4 regions of the Arthrobacter sp. AOP36-A1-22 genome follow, and region 3 is predicted to be linked to each of the others. Evidence: riboswitches for the same ligand, from Rfam matches in the RefSeq annotation. Region 3 holds a riboswitch; each other region holds the start of a gene.

Region 1 (3,201 bases), on a different contig from region 3:
GGTTCAACCCCTGGCAGGGGCTGGTGTTCACGGTGTTGTTCCTGCGTGAAATCGTGCGGGCGAGCATCCAGGTGGTGCTCGTGGTCCTCCGGCGCGGGCCGAAGGTGCGCAACGCGGTCATCGGCATCCGCATGCGCAGCCAGGAAGACCTCATGGCCACGGTCCTGGGGCATGTGCTGACCCTCATCCCGGGGTCCTTCGTCGTGGAGATCGACCGGACGACCTCCACGCTTTACCTGCACGTGCTGGACATCAACACCGTCCAGGAGGCCGAGGACTTCCGGCGGCAGGTCAGGTCCATCGAAGCGAGGATCATCCGGATGATGGGCAGCCGGGAGGAACTGGCGGCCCTGGACGCCGAGGGCCCCGCAGGCCCCGACCCCGCAGCACGAGCGAACCGATCGATGAAGGAGCACCCATGATCATCGTCGCTGCCTGGATCGCCGGGGTCGCCCTGGCGCTTGGCGCCGTCATGGCACTGATCCGGTTGGCCAGGGGCCCGTCGATCCTGGACCGGACTCTGGCCCTGGACGTCCTGTTGATCATCATCCTGTGCGGACTCTGCGTGGACATGGTCGTGAACCGGCATCTGAACCACATCGTGTTCATCGTCGTCGGGTCGCTGGTGGCCTTCATCGGTTCGGTCACCATCGCCCGCTACGTCACCGATCGGAGGGGGCAATGATCGTGCTTGGACTGACCGAGGGCGGGACGCTGGACCAGGTCCTGGACTGGATCGTGGTGATCAGCATGGTCTCCGGGGCTCTGCTGTCCGTGGCCGCAGGCATCGGCCTGCTGCGTTTCCCGGACCTCTTCTCCCGCATGCACGCGGCCACGAAACCGCAGGTCCTGGGATTGTTCCTGATGCTGCTCTCCGTCGCCCTGCAGATCAGGGCCTGGTCCGCGGTGCCGATACTGGTGCTGGCCTGGTTCTTCCAGCTGCTCACCGCCCCGGTGACCGCCCATATGGTCGGTCGTGCCGGCTACCGGACCCGGCACCTCAAACAGGAGACGCTGGTCCTCGACGACCTCAATGAAGTGGTCTCCGAGGCCCAGCGCCGCCTGGACGAAGGCCGCTGACGAGGATCAGACCTCGTCGGCCGTGTGGTTGAAGCGGGCAATGGCCCGCTGCGTGCCACGGTTGGTCAGGACCTGGATCACTGCGGACACCACGGCGGAGACCACAGCGAACCCGAGCGCATGACGCATCGATGCCTCGGCCTGGGCTTCCTTGTCGTTCGGCTTCGGGGGGTTCTCTCCGGTGACCTTGTACCAGATGGTGTCCACGAGCTTGCCGCCGACGAAGCCGACGCCGATCGACACGACCGCGCCGACGATCTTCAATAATGCGTTCACGAACGATTCTCCCGTCGGTAGGTGATTACCTGCCCAGCATAACGCGCTGTAGACTCGGCCCTACTGAATCACCTACGACAGGGGAGCGTCGCCGACCGGCCACGGCCGGAATCTTCGACGCTGAGAGTGCGGAACACCGCAGACCCTCGAACCTGCTCCGGCTCGTACCGGCGAAGGGAGTCGAGAATCTCAGGACCCGCGGAACCGCCGCGGGGTCCTCCCCTCCTTGGACCCAAGGAGGAACACCACATGAGCAGCACCCTCTCGGCGGCACCGACCGCCCGTTACACCTGGCGCGTCGTGGACATCGTCGTCGCCTCCGTCATCGCCGTGGCCTCCGGGGTGATCTTCTGGGCCTGGAACACCACCCACCACGCCTTCGACTTCATCTTCGTGGCCTTCCCGCCCTCATCCGCCCTGCTGGCCGGAATGTGGCTCTTCCCCGCCGTCCTGGGGGCACTGATCATCCGCAAACCAGGGGCCGCACTGTTCTGCGAGATGGTAGCCGCGGTCGTTTCCTCGCTCCTGGGCTCCGAATACGGCTGGACGGTCTGGGCCTCGGGGATCATCCAGGGCCTCGGCGCCGAAATCGTCTTCGCCGTGCTGCTCTACCGCCGCTGGTCGCTGCCGGTGGCGCTGTTCGCCGGGCTGCTGACCGGGATCTTCGGTGGAGTGAACGACGCCTTCGTCTTCTCCTGGTTCCCCGACTACACCGAGAGCATGAAACTGGCCTATGTGGTGTTCATGGCCATTTCGGGCCTGGTCATCGCCGGATTGGGATCCTGGGCACTGACCCGGGCCCTGTCGCGAACCGGGGCCTTGTCCTCGATGGCGTCGCGGAAGGCCGCCCAGGAACGGGTCCTGGGTTGAACCGATGACACATGATGCACCGACCGGGGCCCGGGGCCCTTCACCGGCCACCGGGGTCGGCGACGTCCGCGCGGCGGCGGTCAGGGCCAGCGGTTGGGGATGGCAGCATGCCGGACGCGAGGAGCCCGCCGTGCTGGGGCTGGACCTGGACATCGACGCCGGGGAGAAGGTGTTGCTCGTCGGCCCGTCTGGGGCCGGTAAATCGACCCTCATGCATGCCCTGGCCGGGGTGTTGCAGGACGATGAGGACAACGCCTCCGCAGGGGAACTGCTCATCGATGGCCGACCCGCCGCGGCCGCCCACGGCCGGACCGGGCTGATGCAGCAGGACCCCGAGACCCAGATCGTCCAGGCCCGGGTGGGGGACGACGTCGCCTTCGGGGCGGAAAACCTTTCGGTGGATCCGGAACTGATCTGGCCCCGCGTCATCGAATCCCTGCACGCCGTCGGGCTCAGCCTGCCCCTGGACCACCCCACCTCCTCCCTGTCGGGGGGACAGAAGCAACGACTGGCCCTGGCCGGGATCCTGGCCATGCGCCCGGGACTGGTCCTGCTGGACGAACCCACCGCGAACCTCGACCCCGAGGGGGTGCTGGAGGTCCGTGACGCAGTGATCGACGCCGTGGGCGCCAGCGGGGCGACGATGATCATCGTCGAACACCGGCTGGCGGCCTGGGCCGACGCCGTGGACCGCGTGATCGTCCTGGAGCCCGGCGGCGGCATCGCCTACCAGGGCACACCGGCCCGGCTCTTCGCCCCCGGACCCATCCGGGACCGGCTCATCGACGCCGGGGTCTGGGTTCCCGGCCACACTCCCGTGCTGCCGGCCCGGCTGAAGCCGGCAGCACCGGCCGCCGGCCTGTTGAGGGGACGGGGGTTGGCCGTGTCCAGAACGGCCCAGGGTCCTGCCGCCGTATCGGGTCTTGACCTGCGGATCGACGCCGGGCAGGCGCTGTGCATCACCGGGGCCAACGG
Region 2 (3,201 bases), on a different contig from region 3:
CGAAATGATTCACCGGACCATGTCCTTCGCCGACCTCGAGTTCATCGGCACGGTGCAGGGCGCCTTCAAGCCACCCGCGGGCCAGCCGCAGGGCATCCCCCCAGTCCCCGCAGCGGGCCCACAGGGTAGCCAGCGCCGCGGAGAGCGAGCACCCGGTCCCATGGGTGTTCGGGGTGTCGATGCGGTCACCCTCCACGGCAGCCATGACGCCGTCGGGGCCCACGAGGGCATCCGGGCACCGGCTGCCGGTGAGGTGGCCGCCCTTGGCCAGGACCAGGACAGAATACCGCCTCGCGAGCCGGGCTGCCTGGTCCAGGACGTCGTCCCATCGGGTGCCGACCGGCTCCTCGAGCAGTGCCGCCAATTCCGCGGTGTTCGGGGTCAGGACATCGGCCCACGGGAGCAGCCGACGCAGGGCCTCCTCGGCGTCGTGCTCCAATAAGCGGTCCCCGGACGTGGAGATCAGCACCGGGTCCACCACGACGGTGGTGCCCGGGCGGGTACCCAGCCAGGCGGTGGTGGCTTCGATGACCTCGGCGGAGGCCAGCATGCCGATCTTCACCGCATCGATCCGGATATCGGCGGCGACCGTCTCAAGTTGCCGGGTGAGGAATTCCGCCGGAGGGGTATGGACCCCGGTGACCCCCCGGGTGTTCTGGGCGGTCAGTGCGGTGATCGCCGCCATCCCGTAGCCACCGCAGGCGGCAATCGATTTCAGGTCGGCCTGGATCCCGGCCCCGCCGGAGGGGTCGGCCCCGGCGATGGACAGGATGTTGGGGGTGTTCGGGGCGCTCATGCGGTCTCCGTTCGTGCTGCCCGGGTCCATTCCTGAACCAGGGCGGCAGCAGAGTCCCGGGGTTCGGCGGCGGAGCAGATGGCCCGCACGACGGCCATGCCGATGGCCCCGGCGGTGTGCGCGTCCGCGGCGTCGCCGGAGCCCAGCCCGCCGATCGCCACGCAGGGCAGCGGGGCCCGGGAGATCAACGAGGCCAGGCCGGGGAACCCCAGCGGGGTCGGGTGGTCCTTCTTGGTGGGCGTGGCCCGGACGGCCCCGGTGCCCAGATAGTCGATGGTGCCTGCCGGCAGTTCCGCTACTGCCGCGAAGTGGTCCTCGGTGCTGGCGCTGAGCCCCAGCACGGCATCGGGTCCGATGAGGGACCGGACGAGTTCGGCGGGCAGGTCCTTCTGGCCGATATGGACCCCGTCCACGCGGATCCCTGCCGCACGGGCCGCCAGGTAGACGTCCACCCGGTCGTTGAGCAGCAGCAGGGCCCGGCCCGCGGTGTGTTCGGCGCAGGCGGCCGCCTCGGCCAGGAATTCGCGGGCGGACAGGTCCTTGCAGCGCAGCTGGATGGTCCCGACCCTCGCGGCGACGGCCTCGGCCACGATGGTGGCCAAGGGCCGTCCGGCCGTGCTGGTGGAGTTGGCGACGAGGTAGATCCCGCTTCCGGGAACCGGCGCGCTCATGCGAGCACCGCCTCAACAAAGCAGTCGGTGGGTGAATGGGCCAAGGTGGGCGCATGTTGGTGCATGGGCGACATCCCTCCGCTAGTACGAACTAGATCAGGTTCTTGCCGGGTGTGCTCTCAGTCCGCGCCGGTGGCGGACACCCCGTGTCAGTGATCGTGAGCCTACAGTCCCCCACTGGGGGCGGCAAACCCACCGGCTGCCCCGCCGGCGGTGTCCACGTTAGTGTCGTACCCATGGCCATGAACCGACGTTCCCGTCCCCCAGCAGTTTCCGCGCCCGTCGTGCCGGCGGGCCCCGACGCCGAACTCCCGGCCACCGCGGCCCGCCGGCTGCGTGATGCCGCCGACTCCCGGCTGGCCCACCCCCGCAGGTTCCGCAGCGCCCAGCTCAAGGCACTCGAACGGCTGATCCAGGATCAAGAACAGACCCTATGTGACGCGTTGATGACGGATCTGGGTAAACCGGCGGCCGAATCCCGGCTGACCGAACTGGATCGGGTGAAGGCCGAAATCGATCATGCCCTGTTGCACCTGGGCGACTGGATGGCGGATGAGGCGGTGAAGGTCCCGCTGTCGCTGCAACCGGCGTCGGCCCGCGTCCAGGCGCGTCCGTTGGGCATGGTCCTGGTGATCGCCCCCTGGAACTATCCGGTCCTGTTGCTGCTCGGCCCGCTGGTCGGTGCCCTGGCGGCAGGGAACACGGTGATCCTCAAACCCTCCGAACTGGCTCCGGCCACCTCGGCGGTCATGGCCGCCCTCATCCCGCAGTACCTGGATCGGCGCGCTGTCGCGGTCCTGGAGGGTGCCGCGGAGACGACGAGCGAACTTCTGGAGATGGACTTCGACCACATCTTCTACACCGGAGGCGAACGGGTCGGGAAGATCGTGGCCCGGGCCGCGGCGGAAACGCTGACCCCGGTGACCCTGGAACTGGGCGGGAAGAGTCCGGCGGTGGTCGCCGACGGGAACTTCCCCGCCATCGCCCGGCGGTTGGCCCACGGGAAGTTCATGAATGCCGGACAGACCTGTGTCGCCCCGGACTACGTCCTGGCGGTCGGGGCCACGGCGGCGGCCGAACTGGAAAAGCAGCTGCCCAAGGCCATCGGCGCGTTCTATGGGAAGGACCCCTCGGGCAGCAAGGACTATGGGCGGATCATCAACGCCTCGCACTTCGAACGTCTGGAATCCTATCTGGGGCAGGGACGGGTGGTGGCCGGGGGGACCAGCGACGCGGAGGCGAGGTACATCGCCCCCACGGTCCTGGCTGACGTCGACCCGGCGGCCCCGGTGATGACGGAGGAGATTTTCGGTCCGATCCTGCCGATCATCCAGGTCGACCGCTTCGATGATGCGGTGCGGTTCATCAACTCCCGCCCCTCACCGCTGGCCGCCTACCTGTTCAGCGAACGCCCGCGCCTGCACACCTCCTTCGAGGACCAGGTGCGGGCCGGGGCGATCGCCCATAATGTGTGCAGCATGCACCTGGCGGTCCCCGCGCTGCCCTTCGGCGGGGTGGGGGCCTCGGGGACGGGGAACTACCACGGCAAATTCGGGTTCGATACCTTCAGCCAGCAACGTCCGGTGCTGTCCAAGACCGCGATGCTCGATACGTTGCGGGCCGTCTACCCGCCCTTCGGCTGGGCCAAGCGGAAGATCATGCGTTCGATCGGCTGATCCGCCCGGCCGAGTGCCCCGACAGACGAAGGGCCCGGACCGCATTCAATGCGGTCCG
Region 3 (3,201 bases):
GCGACCAGGCTGGCCGCCAGGGCCACCCGTTGGCCTTCACCGCCGGAGAGCTGCCGGGTGGATCTGCCTCGCAGCCCGGTTCCGTTGATGTGTTCCAGCGCCGCGTCGATCAGGGCGTCGATCCGGGGTGGGGCCACCGCATGGTTTTCCAGTGGAAGGGCGATCTCCCGGTCCACATCGGGCATGCACATCGCCGATTCGGGGTCCTGGGCCAGGACGCCCACGGTCCGGGAGAGCTCGGCAACACTGCTGTGGGCGGTGTCCTGGCCGGCTACGAGGACCCGGCCGGTGGTGCGGGCCGCCACCGAATGCGGGATGACCCCGGTCATCAGCTGCAGCAACGTGGATTTCCCGGCCCCCGAGGGGCCCAGGATGATGACCTGCTCCCCGGCGTCCAGGCCCAGCGACACCTCCTGCAGCACCGGTGCCGCCCGCCGGGGGTAGTGCACCGTGGCCTCCTGAAGCGCGATCACCGCCGCGCCCACCGGTTTCATGCTCCCCCGGTGGTGGGCAGATCGCGTCCGATGGCGTAGTTGTCCACCACGCCGGTCTTCGCCAGGGCGTTGACCGTCCGGCGGGCCAGCAGCCCGCCGAGGATGAGACCGGACAGCAGTTGGACGACGAGCCGGATGACGAAGAAGTCCTGCCCGTACCATCCGAAGCGGAAGGCCGAGACGGCGAAGGCCAGCCCGGCCCCGAGCAGCCCCGAGCAGGCGTACACGCCCCAGCTGAAGGACCGGTATCGGCGCAGGGCGAAGGGCAGTTCGCTGCCCAGACCCTGGATGGCGGCCACGAGGAAGAGCATCGGACCCGCCGTTGAACCGAGGAAAACGACTTCCACCCCGCCGGCGATGACCTCGGCCAGGATCCCGGCGCCGGGGCGTCTGATGACGGCGACGGCGATCGGGGCGACGATCAGCCACCCGCCGAAGAGTAGATGCGAGGAGAGGTCCCCGAACGGGCCCATCAGCAGGGTCAGCCCGGCCGATGCCTGGACCAGGGCCCAGTAGAGGAACCCGAAGACGACCCCCAGGACCACGATGAGCACCAGGTCCTTGAGGTCGAAGGAAAAGCGTCCCCGCGCCGGTACTGGCGTGGTGGATGGCGGCGTTGTCGAGTGCACTGTCGTGCCCCTTCCGTTGAGTGAACAGGGCACGGGATTCAGAGTTTTGCCTCCCTGCGCTGGCATGACCCAGATCAGGTTCGACGGTCGAAGCTTGATCAGCTTCCTCTCAGCCCGGCTCACCGGACTCCCGTGTTCAGCACAGACTGTACACGGGGACACGAAGTTGTCGAATCGCCACGTCACGTGTGTAGGCTGTGGTGCAGTGACACGGGGTGCCACGATTTCCTGGCTGAGAGAACACCCGTTGAACCTGATCTAGTTCGAACTAGCGAAGGGATGTTGCAGGTGTTTCTCCACCTAGACCCCCATTTTGGAAGGTCCTGCCGGACCGCTGCCCCACTGCCCGGTACCAGCTTGTCCCGGTTGCGTCCGCCCTGGCGTCCGGCGGCTTGTCCAGGACCCGCCCGGCCAGGCGTTTAGCGTCTGCCCACCAGCTGCACCGCAACCAAGAATCCTGCCCGAAGCCTGCTCTCCGCCGTCGGGCAGGACAGCACGTGAACGATGCTGCCCACAGTGCTTGCCGCGCCATTCCCTACTCTCCCCGGGCGACTCCGCCTCCGGGGCCCCCTCGCCATTTCCACCACCCCCTGCCCTCGGCAGCCATGAAAGTGAGACCAGATGAACCTCTCCGACCAGCTTGTCCTCGTCACCGGAGGCGCCCGCGGTCTGGGCCGTCACATCGTGACGGCCTTCGCCGGGCAAGGCGCCCGCGTCATCATCAACTACCGGCAATCCGCCCAGGCCGCCCAGGAGCTCGCCTCCACCCTAGGGCCCGACCGCGCCCTGGCCGTCCAGGCGGATGTCACCGATCCGGCACAGGTCGCCACCATGCTCGAGACCGCCCAGGCCCATTTCGGTTCCCCCGTGACCACCGTGGTGAACAACGCGTTGGCCGATTTCTCCTTCAACGGCGAGGCCCGCTCCTCGGCCGCAGACATTGGGTGGGAGGAGTTCACCACCCAGTTCTCCGGCAGTGTCCGCGGCGCCCTGAACACCGCCCAGGCCGCCCTGCCGGGAATGCGTGAACACGGCTTCGGGCGGATCATCAACATCGGCACCAACCTCTTCCAAAACCCGGTGGTCCCGTACCACGACTACACCGCCTCCAAGGCCGCCCTGTTGGCGCTGACCCGCACACTCGCCGCCGATCTGGGCCAACACGAGGTCTCGGTGAACATGGTCTCCGGCGGCCTGCTGCGGACCACCGATGCCAGCGCCGCCACCCCCGAGGAGGTCTTCGACTTCATCGCCTCCTCCACCCCCTTGCGCAAGGTGACCACCCCCGCCGAATTCGCCGACGCCATCCTGTTCTTCGCCTCCCCCTGGGCCCGTGCGGTCACCGGACAGAACCTGGTGGTCGACGGCGGACTGGTGATGAACTAGAGATGAGCGCACACACCACCGACACGGCACCACGCCAACTGCATTTCAACGCCTTCCTCAACGCCTGCGGGCACCACCAGGCCGCCTGGCGCCACCCGGGCTCAGCGGTCGAACAGCTGGGGGACATCGACCACTACGAACGCCTGGCCCAAACCGCCGAACGTGGCCTGTTCGACGCGGTGTTCTTCGCCGATGGGCATTCGGCAGGGAATCCGTCAGTGGGTCCACGGTGGTTCTTCGAACCGTTGACGGTCCTGGCCGCCATGGCACGGAACACCAGCCGCATCGGGCTGATCTCCACCGTCTCCACCACCTTCTACACCCCGTACCACGCGGCACGGATGCTCGCGTCGCTGGACCACATCAGCGCCGGGCGCATCGGGTGGAACGTGGTGACCTCGATGTTCGACGCCGAGGCACGCAACCACTCAATGGATGCCATGCCGGCCAGCCCCGAGCGTTATGCCCGGGCGGCCGAGTTCATCGACGTCGCGCTGGGACTATGGGATTCCTGGGCCGACGACGCCGTGTTGGCCGACAGGGAAGGGCTTTTCGCCGATCCCGAGAAAGTCAGACCCATCAACCACGACGGCGAGCATTTCAGCGTCGACGGGCCGCTGAACGTGCCCCGGGGCCCGCAGGGCCGGCCGGTCCTGTTCCAGGCGGGGGCCTCCGAGTCCGGCCGCCAGCTG
Region 4 (3,201 bases), on a different contig from region 3:
GCCGTAACGGGCGATCTCGGTGGCCCCGATGGCGCTGGTGATGTGGTCGTAGCCGGGGGCCGTATCGGTCACCAGCGGACCCAGGGTGTAGAACGGCGCCCCGTCGCAGAGCTCCTGCTGACGCTCGACGTTCTCGCGGACCAGATGCAGCGGGATATGTCCGGGTCCTTCCACCATCACCTGCACGTCGAACTGCCAGGCCCTGCGGGTCAACTCGGCCAGGGTATCGAGCTCAGCGAACTGGGCGGCGTCGTTGGCATCGGCCAGGGAGCCGGGGCGCAGCCCGTCACCGAGGGAGAAGGCGACGTCGTAGCGGGCGAAAATGGCGCAGAGCTCGTCGTAATGGGTGTAGAGGAAGTTCTCCTGGTGGTGGGCCAGGCACCACCCGGCCATGATCGATCCACCGCGGGAGACGATGCCGGTGACCCGGTCGGCGCTCAAGGGCACATGGCGCAGCAGCACCCCGGCATGAATGGTCATGTAGTCCACGCCCTGTTCGCATTGCTCGATGACGGTGTCGCGGAAGATCTCCCAGGTCAGTTTCGATGCATCCCCATCGACCTTCTCCAGCGCCTGGTAGATCGGCACGGTGCCGATGGGCACCGGGGAATTGCGGATCAGCCATTCGCGGGTGGTGTGGATGTCATCGCCGGTGGACAGGTCCATCACCGTATCGGCGCCCCATTGGGTGGCCCAGGTGAGCTTGTCGACCTCCTGGGCGATCGAGGAGGTGATGGCCGAGTTGCCGATGTTGGCGTTGATCTTGACCAGGAAGGCCTTGCCGATGATCATCGGCTCGGATTCGGGATGGTTGATGTTCACCGGGATGATCGCCCGTCCGGCGGCGACTTCGCGGCGGACCAATTCGACGTCGCAGTTCTCGCGCAGCGCCACATAGCGCATCTCGTCGGTGAGGGTGCCCTGTCGGGCGTAATGCATCTGCGTGACGGTACGCCCCTGGTGCGAGCGCCTCGGTACCGGGGTCGTGCCGCTCCATTCTGCCGAGGCGGCCCCGCGACGCACGGCGGACCGGCCGTCGTCGTGCAGGGTGCGTTGGCGACCGGTGTATTCGGCGGTGTCACCCCGGGCGGTGATCCATCGGGTGCGCGGACGCGGGAGGCCGACGGTCGGTTCGGAGCCCGGACCGGCGGTCCGATACGCCAGATGGGGCTCGTTGGCGCTGCCGTCGGGGGAATCCGCCAGGCAGATCGCGGTGACCGGGACCCGCAGGCCGTGTTCCGGATCCTCGATCCACTGCAACCGGTGCTGTGGGTGCTGTTCCCACGCGGTGGCGGACGGGGTGGTGGGTTTTACTGTGGAATCGCTCATTTGAGCCCTCAACTTCCTACGCCGGCATGACCCGGACAGGTTCGACGGTCGCGAGCGGTGGCAGCTCGATCTCAGCCCCTCCTGGGGCACCCGTGTGGACGTTGCGAGCGTAACGGAGCGGCCCGCGATCTGGCTAATCCAGTTCGCGGGCCGCTCCGGTGTGGCGCCCCTCCGGGGCAGCGGGCTCGTGCCTAGGCGGCAAGCCAGAGGTCGGGACCGAAGACCTCGTAGTGGATGTTCCGCGGGGCCACGCCGGCGGCGATGGCCTGGCTGCGCACCGCACGCATGAATGGCAGCGGACCGCAGAGGTACATCCGGGCATCCTCGGGCAGCTCGACGCCGGTCAGGTTCATGAACCCCTCGACGGCCTGCAGGTCCGCGGTGGTGCCGGTGGTGTCCTCGAGCCACAGGCGCATCTCGACGTTGGGCAGCTGCTCCACGGCGGCGAGCATCTGGTCCTTCAGCGCCCAGTTCGATTCCATGGCCTCGGCGTGGAGCACCAGCACCTGGCGGTCCGACCCGGTGGAGACCAGCGACTGCAGGGCCGAGGCGCTCGGGGTGCACCCGATGCCGGCGGTGGCGATGATGATCGGCCCGCCCTCCATGTCCAGGGTGATGTCACCGTAGGGGTTGGACAGTTCCACGACGTCGCCGACCTCGAGATTGCGGTGCATGAAGGGGGAGACCTCCCCGCCTTCATCCAGCTTGGTGGTCAACACCCGCTCGGTGGTGGATTCGACGTTGTCGGAGAGGGAGTACCGGCGGCACTGGCGCAGCCCGTCGGCCAGCGGCACGCGGATGCTCACGAACTGGCCGGGCTTGGCCACCGTGACGGCGGTGTCATCGGCCGGCTCGAAGCGGAACGTCATGCAATCCTGGCCGGAAGCCTCCGTGGAGGTGACCTTCCATGGGGCGTAGATCCGGTCGTTGGCCTGTTCGGCGTAGAGGCCCTTTTCGATCTTGACCAGGGCGTCGGCCATCAGCCAGTAGACCTCGGACCAGGCGGCGACGACCTCTTCGGTGGCTGCTTCGCCCAGATCCTCGGCGATGGCCGCGAACAGGTGGTCGAAGACGATCTGGTACTGGTCGGGCTGGATGCCCAGCGACGTGTGCTTATGGGCGATGCGGGACAGCACTGATTCGGGCAGCGATTCGGGGTGTTCGATCAGGTGGGAGGCGAAGGCGGCAATGCTGCCGGCCAGGGCCTGTTGCTGGGCTCCGTTCTTCTGGTTGGCGCGACTGAACAAGCCGTCCAGGAGTTCAGGACGTGCCGCAAACATCCCGGCATAGAACTTCTTGGTGATCTCACCGATCCGTTCGCCAATCACGGGAAGTGTCGCCTGGACGACGGGGCGGGACGTTTCTGAGAGCATCGAATCTCCTCGAGGTCGAATTACTTGCGTCTGATCCGCAAGTATTATGATACATTTCTACACCTTGTAGAAAACTGGGGCAAATCGGCTATCGCGAGATGGGAAAAGGAAGGGTGACCAGCGCCGGGGAGGACGCCAGATCGCGGATCGACCAGTGGTCCAGCTCCTGGTAGAAGGCCTCCTGGGCGCGCGCCAGGGCTGTGCGGAGCCGGCAACCGGCGATCAATGGGCAGGCGGCCGTGCCGTCGTCGGTGGTGCACTGGGCGAGATCGCCCTGCCCCTCGAGGCTGCGCAGCAACGTGCCGGCGCCGAGGGACAGCCCCGATTCGTTGATCTGCACGCCACCGGTGCGCCCGCGTTTGACGTCGATGTGTTTCAACTGGCCGAGCTTGTGCACGGCCTTGGAGACCTGGTTGTAGGGGATGTCGATTGCCTCGGCGATCTCCCGGGTCCTCAGCAGGGGATCGGACCGGGCGGCGAGCAGCATCAGGATGCGCAG

The links. Region 3 has a riboswitch for thiamine pyrophosphate ahead of ACT3S2_RS03020 (3-oxoacyl-ACP reductase). Riboswitches for the same ligand answer to the same signal wherever they lie in the genome.
Region 1: another riboswitch for thiamine pyrophosphate. It lies ahead of ACT3S2_RS10160 (ECF transporter S component); the one in region 3 lies ahead of ACT3S2_RS03020 (3-oxoacyl-ACP reductase).
Region 2: another riboswitch for thiamine pyrophosphate. It lies ahead of ACT3S2_RS14335 (thiamine phosphate synthase); the one in region 3 lies ahead of ACT3S2_RS03020 (3-oxoacyl-ACP reductase).
Region 4: another riboswitch for thiamine pyrophosphate. It lies ahead of thiC (phosphomethylpyrimidine synthase ThiC); the one in region 3 lies ahead of ACT3S2_RS03020 (3-oxoacyl-ACP reductase).

Annotation. Positions count from the first base shown of each region.
Region 1 covers NZ_JBQSWX010000015.1:26,112-29,312, reverse strand. The annotation lists gene ACT3S2_RS10180 (Na+/H+ antiporter subunit E) at 1-422, shown strand, start outside; gene ACT3S2_RS10175 (monovalent cation/H+ antiporter complex subunit F) at 419-685, shown strand; gene mnhG (monovalent cation/H(+) antiporter subunit G) at 682-1,080, shown strand; gene ACT3S2_RS10165 (DUF4235 domain-containing protein) at 1,087-1,356, opposite strand; TPP riboswitch at 1,426-1,552, shown strand; gene ACT3S2_RS10160 (ECF transporter S component) at 1,606-2,226, shown strand; gene ACT3S2_RS10155 (ATP-binding cassette domain-containing protein) at 2,231-3,201, shown strand, end outside.
Region 2 covers NZ_JBQSWX010000030.1:14,935-18,135, reverse strand. The annotation lists gene thiD (bifunctional hydroxymethylpyrimidine kinase/phosphomethylpyrimidine kinase) at 1-796, opposite strand, end outside; gene ACT3S2_RS14335 (thiamine phosphate synthase) at 793-1,467, opposite strand; TPP riboswitch at 1,524-1,624, opposite strand; gene ACT3S2_RS14330 (aldehyde dehydrogenase family protein) at 1,704-3,143, shown strand.
Region 3 covers NZ_JBQSWX010000003.1:99,232-102,432, forward strand. The annotation lists gene ACT3S2_RS03010 (ABC transporter ATP-binding protein) at 1-494, opposite strand, end outside; gene ACT3S2_RS03015 (ECF transporter S component) at 491-1,123, opposite strand; TPP riboswitch at 1,158-1,267, opposite strand; TPP riboswitch at 1,325-1,420, shown strand; gene ACT3S2_RS03020 (3-oxoacyl-ACP reductase) at 1,745-2,509, shown strand; gene ACT3S2_RS03025 (LLM class flavin-dependent oxidoreductase) at 2,512-3,201, shown strand, end outside.
Region 4 covers NZ_JBQSWX010000005.1:130,229-133,429, forward strand. The annotation lists gene thiC (phosphomethylpyrimidine synthase ThiC) at 1-1,329, opposite strand, end outside; TPP riboswitch at 1,326-1,433, opposite strand; gene ACT3S2_RS04955 (globin domain-containing protein) at 1,521-2,702, opposite strand; gene ACT3S2_RS04960 (RrF2 family transcriptional regulator) at 2,791-3,201, opposite strand, start outside.